2 regions of the Arthrobacter sp. PTI12 genome follow, and region 2 is predicted to be linked to the other one. Evidence: predicted binding sites of a transcription regulator. Region 2 holds the regulator's gene; the other holds the start of a gene.

Region 1 (6,596 bases), 440 kb from region 2:
GGCACCAGGACAGCGGGTGGTCGGAACCCATGGCGTTACCGCCCGGGTTGTACGTGGTTTCGTCGAGGTTGGTGAGGACACGGACGGCATCGCGGGGGCTCTGGTTGAAGTTGTACCACTCGTCGAAGCGCGTCCAGGTTCCTGACAGGTGCTCGGTCGAAGGATGAGTGCCGTCTTCCACTACCTGAACGGCTGTTTGCTGGGCAGGATGGCTGACAAACCGCGCACCCCCGCCGGTGAGTTCGCTGTACCAGGGAACGGTGTGCATGGAATCCGTTGCCGCATGGACGCCGGCAAAGCCACCGCCGGAGCGGATGTAACCCTGGAACGCCTCCAGTTCACCCTCGTCGAGCAGCGTCGGTGTCGCAGGGTTGAGGCTGTTGGTGCCATCGACGGTGGAAACGAAGACGATGGTCTCGTACTTTGCAAGGTCCGATGCGCTGGTGAACGGTGTGCTTGGCAGCGTGCGGTCAGGCTGCCCCTGGTTTCTCGGCGAGGTTGGCGGATCCCAGACGTCGACGCTGAAACCGTTCGCGTCGCCGAGGGCCATAATCGCCGTAGTCGCCTCATCGATGCTGCTGTGACGAAAGCCCGTGGTTTTGCCGACAACGAGGACGTCGTAGTCCTCAGTCACCTCGGTCTGGACCGGCGCGGACTCGGCTTGCGCCGGAGCCGTTGCCAGGGCCGGCACAACGAGTGCCGCTCCAAGTATTCCGAGGGCTGCCTTACTGGTGTATCGCTTCATTGCGCTCCTTTGTTGTGACTGTGCCCTAAGTCGCCGAAACACTGGGGACGGGCACCAGGATCAGCTGCCGGTTCAACACCTACCTCACCATGAACGGCGTCGGAGATTGTTGATTCGAACAACTTAATGCCAGTAAATCGCCTGTTACGCCGGAAAGCTACCCTCTGGCGCTATTTGTCCCGCATATTTCTTTCCGGCATGCGTCGGCCCAACGCAATTACCGGCGCATCACGGTCACACAGCAGCACGCCGGCCGCAACCCACAGCCGCGCCCGATGCACCTCCGACCGGCGCAGCGCGCCAGCCTGCAGTTCGACGTCGTTGCTTCCGTCCCATTCCGGGTGGGTGAAATAGAACGCAACGGCTTCAACACCGCAAACAACGACGTCGGCATGCCTGCCTACCTGCCTATCCTCCGGATGCACGCCGGCCGAATCGAGGATCAAGCCCTGCACCGACCAGGAAAGACCGTCATCCGAACGGTAGACGCGCTGGCCGCGCCACTCGTCCACGATCATCCAGAAGAACCCGCCCAGCTCGAAGACGTTCGGGCCCTCATGGGGCGCACCACCGATGACCTGCCCTTCGACGGACCAGTTGTCCCAGTCGGGACTGACAGCGGCGTAGGTAGTAGATGCTTCCGCCTCTTCCTTGTACCAGAGGCGCAGGAGACCGTCGGCGGTCCGGGCGATGGCCGCATCGATCACGTAGTTCGAACTCAGCTCAAGGAAGCCCCGGTGCTTCCAGTGCTCGAGGTCGTCGCCGACCAGATGCACAATGCGCCGCTCATGGCCGGCCCAGGTGGAAGGCACGCCCCTGATCCACGTGAGGTACATGTGGTAGCGGGTTCCGTCCCACGCGACCTCGGGCGCCCAGTGGGTGTTCGGGCCGGGCTCCCCAGCCGGGTCGAGACCGTCGACCACACCGCGGTAGAGCCAGCGCGCGCCGTCGTCGGATACGGCCGTGCCAATCCGGCTGCCGTGCACCCACTCGACGCCCGCGCCCGAATCGGCGGGGCGCCGCTGGGTGTAAAACATCCACCACTGTCCGGTCTGCTCGTTGCGGATGACCGACGGATCAGTCGGCCCGCCGAGCGGATCGGCGAGCAGCGGTGCGCTCACCGACCGGGACGCAGATCCGTTACGGGAGCGCGCATGCTCCCGCGAAAGTCTGGCGCAGCGAGTTCCCCGCGGGTTACGGGAGCACCCCGCCCGGCCGATGCGTAGAGGGCAGCAACAATCTCGATAGCACGTGCAGGATCAGCGGCGACCGGCGGGACATCGGCCCCGGCAAGAAGTGATTCGTAGACCTCGGACAAGAGCACATCGTGCCCGCTCGGCACCTCATTCGACGGCAGCGCCCACGACGCCGCCCGTTCCGCACTGATGTGGCGGGCCGGCGTCAGCTTCCAGCTCGCGTGGTTGTGGCCATAGAGGTGCTCGAGCTCGATGGTGGCGTGCTCCGTGTCGATGCGGATCAGGCTCGACTCCCGCGGCGCGAGCACAGTGCTCAGAACCGACGCGATGGCGCCATTCTCGAAGACGACGACGCCGCACGAGGTGTCCTCGGTCTCCAACTCCCGGTCAAGCCGGAACAGCTGGCCGGACACCGAGCTCCACTCGCCGAGCAGGTAGGCGAGCAAGTCGATCTGGTGAATGCCGTGGCTCAGCGTGGTGCCGCCACCCTCGGTCTCCCACGTTCCGCGCCACGGCACGTCGAAGTACTCGGGACCGCGGTACCAGTGTGTATGGCAGACGGCGGTTAGCGGCCTCCCGAGTTCACCCGACCGCAGCAGGTTCCGGATATGAGCGGCGGCCGTGCCGGTTCGCTGCTGGAAGACGACGGCGAGCTTCCGGTTCGCGGCCACCGCGTCCGACTGCATGGCGTCCACCTCTGCGAGGGAGAGCGCAGGCGGCTTTTCGGCGATGACGTGAGCACCGGCGTCGAACGCTGCTTTTGTCTGTTCCGCATGTCCCGCCGGCGGAGTGCAAATATGCACGACGTCGACAGCCTCCTTGGCCAACAGCTCCTCCAGGGTGCCGTACCCGGCTGCGATTCCGTGCCGGGCGTTGAAGTCACGGACCCGCTCCTCGCTGGGGTCGGCTGAAGCAACCGCAGTGACGCCGTCGATCGCGGCAAGCGCCTCGGCATGGAGGTGCGCCACGGCGCCGGTGCCGAGGATGGCAGCGCGGAGGATGCGGGTCATTGGAGGGACCTTTCGAGTCAGGATCGCCGGTGCGTGGCACGTTCGTGGGGTCTTCCCGGCGAACCTGCCATTTTCCGGCTACTTTGCGGGCTGATGATCATTCGGCGTGGGCGTCGAGCTGGTCCTCGAGGTGAAAGACCTCCTCGATCCGCACAAATCCTTCGTCCGGCCGGCCGTCGAGCTCCACGAAGAACTCGCCCATCTCGGCCTGCCAGCGGGCATTGACGTCGGTCTCGGCCATAGCGCTCTGGGCTGCGGCGAGGTCATCCGACTCGACGTACCCGATCAGGAGGCCATCCGGCCGGAGGAAGAGCGAGTAGTTGTTCCAGCCGGTGTCCTTGAGGGCGCGGAGCATGTCCGGCCAGACGGCGGCATGGCGCTCCTTGTACTCCTCAAGGCGGTCGGGCTTCACCTGCAACTGGAAGCAGACGCGTTCCATAGTTCTCCTCGTCGAGCGGGTATGAATCGTTTCATGGATGCTACCACTGCGACTTGCCAAGGAGCTCGCCTGCCCGCAACTGTTGCGCACCTACGGTGACTCAAACCGGCGTCGGACTCGCCGGAGCTGCACAAAAGTTCCCGAAGGAGGAAGGGCTAGAGGGTGCTCCCCCGGCTGACCAGCTCGGGCTGGAAGATGACCTGCCGGCTTTCGGGTGAGGTCCGGTCAATCGCTTCAAGCAACAGTTCGACGGCGGTGCGCCCCATCAGCTCCGTTGGCCGCCGCACTGTGGACAGCGGAACAACCGCAGACTGGGCGAAATCGATGTCGTCGTAGCCGATCAGCGCGAGGTCCTCCGGAATCCGCAACCCGCGGATAAGCAGCACAGCCTGCATCACGCCGATGGCCAGCAGATCGTTGGCGCAAAAAATGCCGTCCGGCAGGCCTTCCCTGCCGCGCTCCGCAAGGAGTTCACCGGCTGCACGCCCCGCCAGCACGGTCATTGCGGCGGCTTCCACTACCTCGAGCTCGGCATCCGGGTACTCCTCCACAGCCTGCTGCGCTCCGGCCAGACGGTCTGCCACCTGTTGGATGTCGGTGGACGCTCCGATGAACGCGATGCGCCGCCGCCCGCGCGAGAGCATGTGCTTCACCGCCATGTAACCGCCGGCGACATCATCCACTGACACTGAACTGATCCGGCGCTGCGGGTCCACCCGGTCCACCAAAACCACGGGCACGCCGTGGGCGCGCAGCTGTTCGAGCCGGGAATCGACGTTACCTACCGGCGAAATCAGGACACCCTTGACCCGCTGCTGCTCGAACACATCGAGATAGCGGCTTTCGCGGCCGGCGTCATGCCCACTGTCCCCGAGCAGCACGGTGCTGTCCGACTCCGCCGCCCGGTCTTCGGCGGCGCGCGCCAGCGAAGAGAAGAACGGATTACTGACGTCGAGGACGATGAGCCCAATGGTGCGGCTGAGCCCGGCACGGAGCTGGCGAGCGGCATCATTGCGCACGAAGCCCAGTTCCGAGATGACGCTGAGCACCCGCTCACGGGTCTTTTCAGCTACGCGGTCCGGGTTGTTGAGCACGTTCGATACTGTGCCCACGGCAACCTGCGCCTGGTCGGCAACGTCTTTGATACTGACCATCCGGGCAGACCCTCGATTCCTGGAAGTGACGGGCTGTAGACAAGCGGTGGACGAAAATGTGCACTCTTCACGAGAATGCTTGACACCACTCATCGCCAAGGATACCTTTGAAACGTACTAATGAATCGATTCAATATCTGATTCATCTCCTGACCGTCACCGCCGCCTCCTTCAGGCCTAGTGAAAAGTCAGTGCAAAACAACGACGATGCGCGCGGGCTTGCAGCCGGCAGCTGTAAATGGAGAGAAGTAATGGTTGACCTGAGCCGCATAACGCCAACCCTGGAGAACCTCGCTATTGAGGTGCCGTCCTGGGCTTACGGCAATTCCGGAACCCGCTTCAAGGTATTTCAGACTCCCGGCACTCCGCGCACTGTGCAGGAGAAGATCGCCGACGCCGCCAAGGTTAACGAGCTGACCGGCCTTGCGCCCTCCGTTGCCTTGCACATTCCCTGGGACAAGGTGGAAAATTACGGCGCGCTTTCTGACTTTGCGCAGGGCCTCGGCATCACGCTGGGCACCATCAACAGCAACACGTTCCAGGATGACATCTACAAGTTCGGGTCCCTGACCCACAGCGACGCCGCCGTCCGCAACAAGGCCCTCGACCACATGTACGAGTGCATCGACGTCATGAACGTCACCGGTTCACAGGACCTGAAGATCTGGCTGGCTGACGGCACCAACTACCCCGGCCAGGGCGACATGCGCTCACGCCAGGACTGGCTGCATGATTCCCTGCAAAAGGTTTACGAGCGCCTCGGTGATGACCAGCGCATGGTTCTCGAGTACAAGTTCTTCGAACCGGCTTTCTACCACACCGACGTCCCTGACTGGGGAACTTCCTACGCCCACACCCTGGCCCTCGGTGAGAAGGCCATGGTCTGCCTCGACACGGGCCACCACGCTCCCGGCACCAACATCGAGTTCATCGTGGCGCAGCTGATCCGCCTCGGAAAGCTCGGATCCTTCGACTTCAACTCGCGCTTCTACGCGGATGATGACCTGATCGTGGGGGCAGCGGATCCGTTCCAGCTGTTCCGCATCATGTACGAGGTGGCTCGCGGCGGCGCCCTCGACCCGGCTGCCAACGTGGCGCTGATGCTGGACCAGTGCCACAACCTCGAAGAGAAGATCCCCGGCCAGATCCGCTCTGTCCTCAATGTGCAGGAGATGACGGCCCGTGCGCTGCTCGTTGACCGGGAGTCGTTGACCAAGGCGCAGGAAGCAGGCGACGTCCTCGGCGCGCATGCACTGTTCATGGACGCCTTCTACACCGACGTCCGTCCGGCACTCGCCCAGTGGCGTGAATCCCGCGGACTTCCCGCGGACCCCATGGCTGCCTACGCGGCCAGCGGCTACCAGGAAATCATCAACGCTGACCGTGAGGGCGGACAGCAGGCAGGATGGGGCGCGTAACCATGACTAACCAAACCGTTCAGGACCTCATCAACCGCTCCAACCGGCTCGGTGCGGACAAACGCAACACGAACTACGCCGGCGGCAACACCTCCGCCAAGGGCAGCGATACCGACCCCGTCACCGGCGAGAACGTTGAGCTGTTGTGGGTAAAGGGCTCCGGTGGTGACCTCGGCACCCTCAAGGAACAGGGCCTGGCGGTGCTCCGCCTCGACCGTCTCCGTGCCCTGACCAACGTCTACCCTGGCCTTGACCGTGAGGACGAGATGGTCGCGGCGTTCGATTACACCCTGCACGGCAAGGGCGGCGCGGCACCTTCCATCGATACCGCCATGCACGGCCTCGTCGACGCCGCACACGTTGACCACCTGCACCCGGACTCAGGCATCGCGATCGCCACGGCGGTCGACGGCGAAGCACTCACCGAAAAGATCTTCGGCGACAAGGTGGTGTGGGTGCCCTGGCGGCGTCCGGGCTTCCAGCTCGGCCTGGACATCGCCGCGATCAAGGCCGAAAACCCGCAGGCCGTCGGCACCATCCTTGGCGGGCACGGCATCACCGCGTGGGGCGAAACCTCCGACGAGGCCGAGAACAATTCACTGTGGATGATCGAAACCGCCGAGCGCTACATTAC
Region 2 (6,596 bases):
CCGAGCACAATCACCACGAGCCCGAAGATCCGGATCAGCCACTCCTGCGAGCCTGCCAGCCAGGCTCCCAGCTGACCGAAAAGCGCTCCGTACGCCATGAACACTGCGGAGAACCCGACGACGAACAGCCCGATTCCCGCGACCATCCGTCCACGCTTCTGCTGCTCCAGATCCACACCGGTGAGTCCGCTGACGTAGCCGAGGTACCCGGGCACCAGGGGCAGCACACACGGTGATACGAAGGACACCAGGCCTGCGAGCAGCGCCACTGGCAGAGCAAGGAGCATTGAACCGTTCAGGACCGTATCGGCAAAGGCATTCCCGGCCGGCGCGAGGGCCATAGCGGCACCGAGTGGGAGGGAAGCGGACACAGCCACTACTCGGCCAGCGCGGAGTCAATGAGTGCGCTGAGGGTTCCCTTGTCGGCCAGGCCCAGTATGCGGGCCGAAACGCGGCCCTCCTTGTCAAGCACGAGAGTTGTCGGCACAGCCTGCGGCGGGACGTGGCTGGTCATCGCCAGGAGGACCCCGCCGTCGGAATCGTTGAAGCTGGGGTAGGGAATGCCGAAGTTGCGCTCGAAGGCCTCGGCGTTCTCCTTGCTGTCCCTGATGTTGACGCCATAGAACTGCACATCCTCCGACTGGTACTCCTCATGCAGCGCAACGAGGTCCGGAGCCTCTTCCCGGCAGGGTGCGCACGCTGCGTACCAGAAGTTCAGTACCGTCACCTCTCCTGGCCACGCGGATGAGGAAACAGTTTCGCCGTTGTAGAGGGTCCCCTCGATCTGGACGGGTTCACCGCGTTCGGCAGCGGCGTACTCGGTGACGGAACCATCGCCGGCAATGTAATTCTTGTTGCTGCCCTCGGCCGCTTGCTGGGCCAGCGGGTCCTGTGCAGCACAGCCAGAAAGGACAACGACGGCGGCAATCGCCGACGCGGCAAGGCACATCAGTGCGCGGCCTGGCCGGCGGCGCGGGGCGGCTTCAGTTTGAGTCACAACGGCTTCCACGAGTTCTACAACGTGTAGTAATTGTATTACGCTCCCGGGATGTTCTTCGCGCGCGGCAATAGATCAGCACAGGGCTCCTCATACCGCACGCCAGTGAGCTGGTCGCCGTCGAAATAGAGGGAGGTTACGGAGCTCAACGTGCATTTACGCTGGCGCGGATCATGCCACAACCGCCGGTTCTCGGCTGCCAGCCGCGCAACCCAGATGGGCAGCTGATGGCTGACCATGATCGCCTCGGCGTCCTTGCCGCCGGAAGCTTCCAACGCCGCGCGCCGCGCATCATGGACAGCGGACATGACGCGCTCAACCTGGGCACTGTACGGCTCACCCCAGGATGGAGTGAACGGGTTTCGCAGGGACTTCCAGTGCCGGGGGTGCTTGATCTGCTGGGCGACCTGCGCCATCCCCTCGAACCGGTTCTCCGCCTCGATGATGCGCTCATCGGTTACAACGGTGAGGCCGAGCTCACGAGCTGTCGGTTCAGCGGTCTCCTGTGCGCGCGTGAGGGGTGAGGCGACGAGATGCACGATGTCGGCGCCGTCGTTCCTGCGCTCCGCAAAGTAGCCCGCAACCCGCTCGGCCATCTCACGACCGAGCTCTGACAGATGGAACTCGGGCAGGCGGCCATAGAGGATCCCGTCCGGGTTGTGGACTTCGCCGTGGCGCACGAGGTGAACGGTGGCTGAGGGCATGTCATCAAGTTTCGCATCCCTCGCGCCAGAGGGCTAAATCGGCTTGCGACTGGTTGTCGGAAGAGGCGGTAGAGAAAAATATTTGAAGATTGAAGCAATCTCTGGAATAAAAGATGCAAATGCATGTTTATTAGAGGTACACGCTCGTTCGGTCGCCTCGGCCGCACACCAACCCAAAGCACGACAGATCAGGAGAAACATCATGGCTATCCCCACCGGACTCACTCAGGGCACCTGGAACTTCGACGGCTCGCACAGCGAAGTGGGCTTCAGCGTCCGCCACGCCGGGATCAGCAAGGTACGCGGGAACTTCGACACCGTCGACGCCACCCTGCAGGTTGGATCCTCACTCGAGGATTCGCAGGTCACCGCAACCATCAAGACCGAATCCTTCAACTCGAACGATGAGAACCGCGACGCCCACGTTCGCGGCGGCGACTTCTTCGACGCTGAGCAGTTCCCCGAGATGACTTTCGTGTCCAAGCGGGTCGAAGGCGCCGGCGAGACCTACAAGCTGATCGGCGACCTGACCATCCGCGGGATCACCAAGGAAGTTTCCATCGATACCGAGTTCAACGGTGTTGCTGTTGACCCCTTCGGTGCCACCCGCGCTGGATTCTCCGGCCAAACGGTCATCTCCCGCAAGGAATTCGGCCTGACCTGGAACGCAGCTCTTGAGGCCGGCGGTGTTTTGGTGGGCGACAAGGTGACCATCAACCTTGACGCCGCTTTCGTGGCACCCTCGGCCAACTAGGCTCTTTGCTCACGAATCCCTTCGAGGGGCGTGCCGGCTTTCCGGCACGCCCCCTCGTTTTTTCTGTCCTGAAAGCCCGACGGCGAAAGCTTGACGGCGGTACGCTGAGCGCATGAGTACGCCATCACACGATCCTTCAGAACGCGATCCGCACCAGCTCTCCGGAACTGAGTCACTCAATCCCAATGAGCCCGGACCAACACAGAACTCCGGTGCGGGCCTCTCCCCCGAACCGCAGAAACCTGCATCTCCATACTCCTACCAGTCGGCCCAGCCCGCAGGGTATGCCTACCCGAGTGCAGCCCGCATGCCGGAACAGGCGCGGCCGCCCCTCCCCAAGGAAGTCAATCTGGCTTTTTGGCTGATCATCGCCGCTGGGGTTCTCAACTTCATCACCACCCTGATGGGATCAGGCACCACGGGTGGGCCGGCGGGAGCGGCTGCAATCGGTGTCGGCATCGGGATCGTTGTCGGCATCCTTACCACCGGCGTATACGTACTGCTGGCCGTCTTCATCCGCAAGGGACACAACTGGGCACGCATAACCGCCACTGTTCTTGCGGGTATTTCGGTTCTGCTCATGATCATGAGTTGGGTGACGCTCGCCGCGCTGCAGGGCAACGCTGAAGTCCAGGCGCAGCTGGGTGGGGAAAGCCTGCAGCCAAGCGGATTCTCCATCGCGCTGAACGTGCTCGTGGTGCTGCTTGGCGTCGCCGGAGTTGTGCTGTGCTGGCTCAAGCCGTCCAACGCCTACTTCAAGCGGCAGCAAATCACGCACTAGCGCGCAGAAGCTTGCTGGACCGGCCCTACTGGGCCGCGCGGGCGCTGGAACCGGCATCAAGATCCGGATCCTGCGCCCGCTGTGCGTGGTAAGCGAGGATCTGCAGCTCCGTGGCCATGTCCACCTTGCGCAGCTGCACCCGGTCAGGAACCTGCAGCACTACCGGCGCGAAACTTAGGATGCTTGTCACCCCGGCCGCAACAAGTTCATCGCACAACTGCTGTGCAACGCCCGCTGGTACCGCGAGAACAGCCATATTGGCGCGCGTCCTGTGAAGCACGGTTGCCAGATCCTCCACTGGGCTGACGCGCAGCCAGCCGACCTCCGTACCGACGATCATCTGATCTGCGTCGAACAGCGCGACCACCTCGAAGCCCCGCGACTGGAACCCCGAGTACCCGGCGAGCGCACGCCCGAGGTTTCCGGCTCCGACGATGGCTACCCGCCAGTCCTGAGTCAGTCCCAGGGCTGTGGAGATCTGGCTGTTCAGGTACTGGACGTCGTAGCCGACACCCCGCGTGCCGTAGGAACCCAGGTAGGAGAGGTCCTTGCGGAGCATGGGCGAATTCACGCCCGCCGCGTCTGCCAGTTCCTCCGAAGACACTCGTTCAATCCCCTCCGCCAGAAGGGAGTTGAGGGCGCGCAGATAAATGGTCAGGCGGGCGAGCGATGCAGGCGGAATTTGCCTGCCCTGCTGATCGCTCGCGGCGGACCGTAATCCGGGAAGCTCCGACATGGTCACTGGTTCATCTCTCCGTTATTTGTTCGCCGGCGGCCTGAACTGCTCCGCCCGCCCGCCGGAGGATGACGGCGGGATAGTCCCACTTTAGGTCCCTGATGGAAGCCCTCAAAGTCAGGAGGGCGCTGAGCACAACGGCTCAGGTGAGTAGCCTGCGCAGGCGCGCTTCGTCGATTGTCCAGAAGTCCCGCTGGACCCCGTCGAGAAGCAGAACCGGCACCTCTTCCGAGAATCGTTCCAGCAGATCGGCGTGATCGGCAATCGACTCTTCCCGCCAAAGCACGCCCAGTTCGGCAGCCACGCGGCTCACTGTCTCCCGGGCGGCGTGACAGAGGTGGCAGTCCGGCCTCGTCACCAACACGAGGCCCGTGCTCCATTCCGCGACAGGCGGTTGGGTCTGCTGAGTCATGGTCCACAAGCTTACTGGCCGCGGGCTCCGTGCAGGTCGCCATTACGGAACGCCCTCGAAGCGTGAAAATCGGCTGGTTGCTGTGGGTGTCCGCGGACACGCTGAACGCCAACCAGTGATTAGACTCGTGCTATGTCCGCAGCCAGCCTCCGACCCGCAGTCGAGCCCGGGTCTTCCACGGAGACTGTGCCTGCCGAATCTTCTCCGCTGGGCGGACCGGCCGGGGAAGCAGCATTTTTCGACGTCGACAACACGATGATGCGCGGCGCCAGTCTCTTCCATGTGGCGCGCAAGATGTACCAGCGGCGGGCTTTCACGCTTCGTTTTGCCGCAGGGCTGGCCTGGAAACAGCTGCGCTTCGTGATGCGCGGCGAGAACATGACCGACATCCATGCTGTCCGTGATGCCGCTCTTGCCTTCGCTATCGGCATTGCGCATGAAGATGTGCTGGCCCTTGGCGAAGAAGTCTATGACGAAATGATCGCGTCGAAGATCTGGCCGGGAGCGCGTGCCCTCGCGGAACAGCACCTCCGCAACGGGCGCCGCGTCTGGTTGGTCACGGGCACTCCCGTCGAAGTGGCCAGCGTGATCGCCAACCGGCTTGGGCTCACGGGTGCACTCGGCACTGTGGGAGAGGTCTCTGAGGGCTTCTACACAGGCAAGCTCGTGGGTGAGTTCCTCCACGGGCCGGCAAAGGCCACGGCCGTCAACGAACTTGCCGGGAAAGAGGGCCTGGACCTGTCCCGCTGCTGGGCGTACAGCGATTCCTACAACGATGTGCCACTGCTCAGCATTGTTGGCCACCCGGTCGCTATCAACCCTGACCATCGTCTTCGCAAGCACGCCCGTGACTCCAACTGGCCAATCTATGATTTTCGAAGCGGCCGCCGTGCGGCAACGCTGGGGCTCAAGGCAGCAACGGGAGCCGGTGCCATCTACGGCCTATGGCGCGGCTTCGCCCGCATGAGGGGCTAGTCCTTAAATGCAAAACCGGTCCGCCTCACTGGCGGACCGGATGCGATGCTACTTCTTGTTGCGGCGCTGGTGGCGGGTCTTGCGAAGCAGTTTGCGGTGCTTCTTCTTCGCCATCCGCTTGCGGCGCTTCTTGATTACTGAACCCATAGAGTCCTCACAAACTATTCATTCCGGTTCCGGACAACCTCTACCGCATGAACTGCGGCAGGGGCGTTCGAATCTGACAAAAGACGCACATCGCGGTGACGTACATCATGCGGCCGCACATACGACCGTCTACGCAAAACGCTTCTTAACAGAGTACCCGCTCAGACCGGTCTTCCTGACCGGCACCATCCGCGACCCTAGCCTGTACCCGACTCACCCTCCACGGATGCGGAGCGCAGATACTGTTGCACAGCGGATTCGGGCACCCGGTAGGAACGCCCGAACTGAACCGCCGGCATGTCCCCTGAGTGCACCAGCCGGTATACGGTCATCTTCGATACCCGCATCACTTCGGCAACTTCCGCAACTGTCAGGAAGCGCACGTCGGAGAAGTTGCTGCCGCTCGCCATCTCACCACTGTCCTTTTCTCTGGAGCTAACCCTGAGAGGCGCGCCCACCGCACTTGATGGAACGCCGGACGGCGTGTCGCCTTGAGACCTGAGGATTATCCGTCTAGGGAGATACTCTAGTGGTTCCTGTGACCAAAGTGAAAGCACGCCAAGGTCACGAAACGCCACCCTGACGACGACGGCGCGAACCTCTCGCGAGATCGCCAAGCACCGATGCCGTAACACCCCAGCCCATGCAGGCGTCGGTCACGCTCTGGCCGTAGGCAAGTCTGCCTCCAGCTGTCACATCAAGTTTCTGCGCGCCCTCTACGAGGAAACTTTCCAGCATGACGCCGGCTATGGTGCCGGAACCGGATACTGCATCCGCAAGTTCCCGGGCGACGTCCGCCTGCCGCCGATGGTCCTTGCCACTATTCGCATGGCTGGCATCCACGATAAGGCGCTGGTTCTGACCTGCCGCAGCAAGCGCGGCAGAGGCGTGCGCAATGTGGGCGGGGCTGTAGTTCGGTCCGTCGGATCCGCCGCGAAGGATCAAATGGGTGTCCGGGTTTCCGGTGGTCGAGACGAGGGCTGCGCGTCCGCCCTCATCGACCCCCAGGAAGGTCTGCGGTGCACCTGCGGCAGCGCAGGCGTCGAGTGCCACCCTGATGCCGCCGTCGGTTCCGTTCTTGAACCCCACG

What was found. Region 2 encodes Rex, which represses fermentation and respiration genes when NADH is low (regulators of the CRP and FNR family bind a similar motif). Its sites were predicted from a motif close to CTTGTGAANNNNTTCACAAG; they were not measured.
Region 1: a site for Rex is predicted at 4,662-4,681, ahead of rhaI (L-rhamnose isomerase). Genes of this name have one in related genera too.

Annotation. Positions count from the first base shown of each region.
Region 1 covers NZ_CM155256.1:182,359-188,954, forward strand. Annotated here, with positions in the region: gene AC1MBU_RS00865 (ThuA domain-containing protein) at 1-745, opposite strand, end outside; gene AC1MBU_RS00870 (family 43 glycosylhydrolase) at 916-1,866, opposite strand; gene AC1MBU_RS00875 (Gfo/Idh/MocA family protein) at 1,863-2,951, opposite strand; gene AC1MBU_RS00880 (L-rhamnose mutarotase) at 3,049-3,390, opposite strand; gene AC1MBU_RS00885 (LacI family DNA-binding transcriptional regulator) at 3,546-4,544, opposite strand; gene rhaI (L-rhamnose isomerase) at 4,796-5,962, shown strand; gene AC1MBU_RS00895 (bifunctional aldolase/short-chain dehydrogenase) at 5,965-6,596, shown strand, end outside.
Region 2 covers NZ_CM155256.1:3,078,964-3,085,559, forward strand. Annotated here, with positions in the region: gene AC1MBU_RS14705 (cytochrome c biogenesis CcdA family protein) at 1-341, opposite strand, end outside; gene AC1MBU_RS14710 (TlpA family protein disulfide reductase) at 377-949, opposite strand; gene AC1MBU_RS14715 (histidine phosphatase family protein) at 1,036-1,701, opposite strand; gene AC1MBU_RS14720 (YceI family protein) at 1,904-2,455, shown strand; gene AC1MBU_RS14725 (hypothetical protein) at 2,568-3,236, shown strand; gene AC1MBU_RS14730 (redox-sensing transcriptional repressor Rex) at 3,262-3,972, opposite strand; gene AC1MBU_RS14735 (glutaredoxin family protein) at 4,115-4,384, opposite strand; gene AC1MBU_RS14740 (HAD family hydrolase) at 4,517-5,359, shown strand; gene AC1MBU_RS14745 (30S ribosomal protein bS22) at 5,408-5,506, opposite strand; gene AC1MBU_RS14750 (helix-turn-helix domain-containing protein) at 5,704-5,916, opposite strand; gene AC1MBU_RS14755 (3-deoxy-7-phosphoheptulonate synthase) at 6,071-6,596, opposite strand, start outside.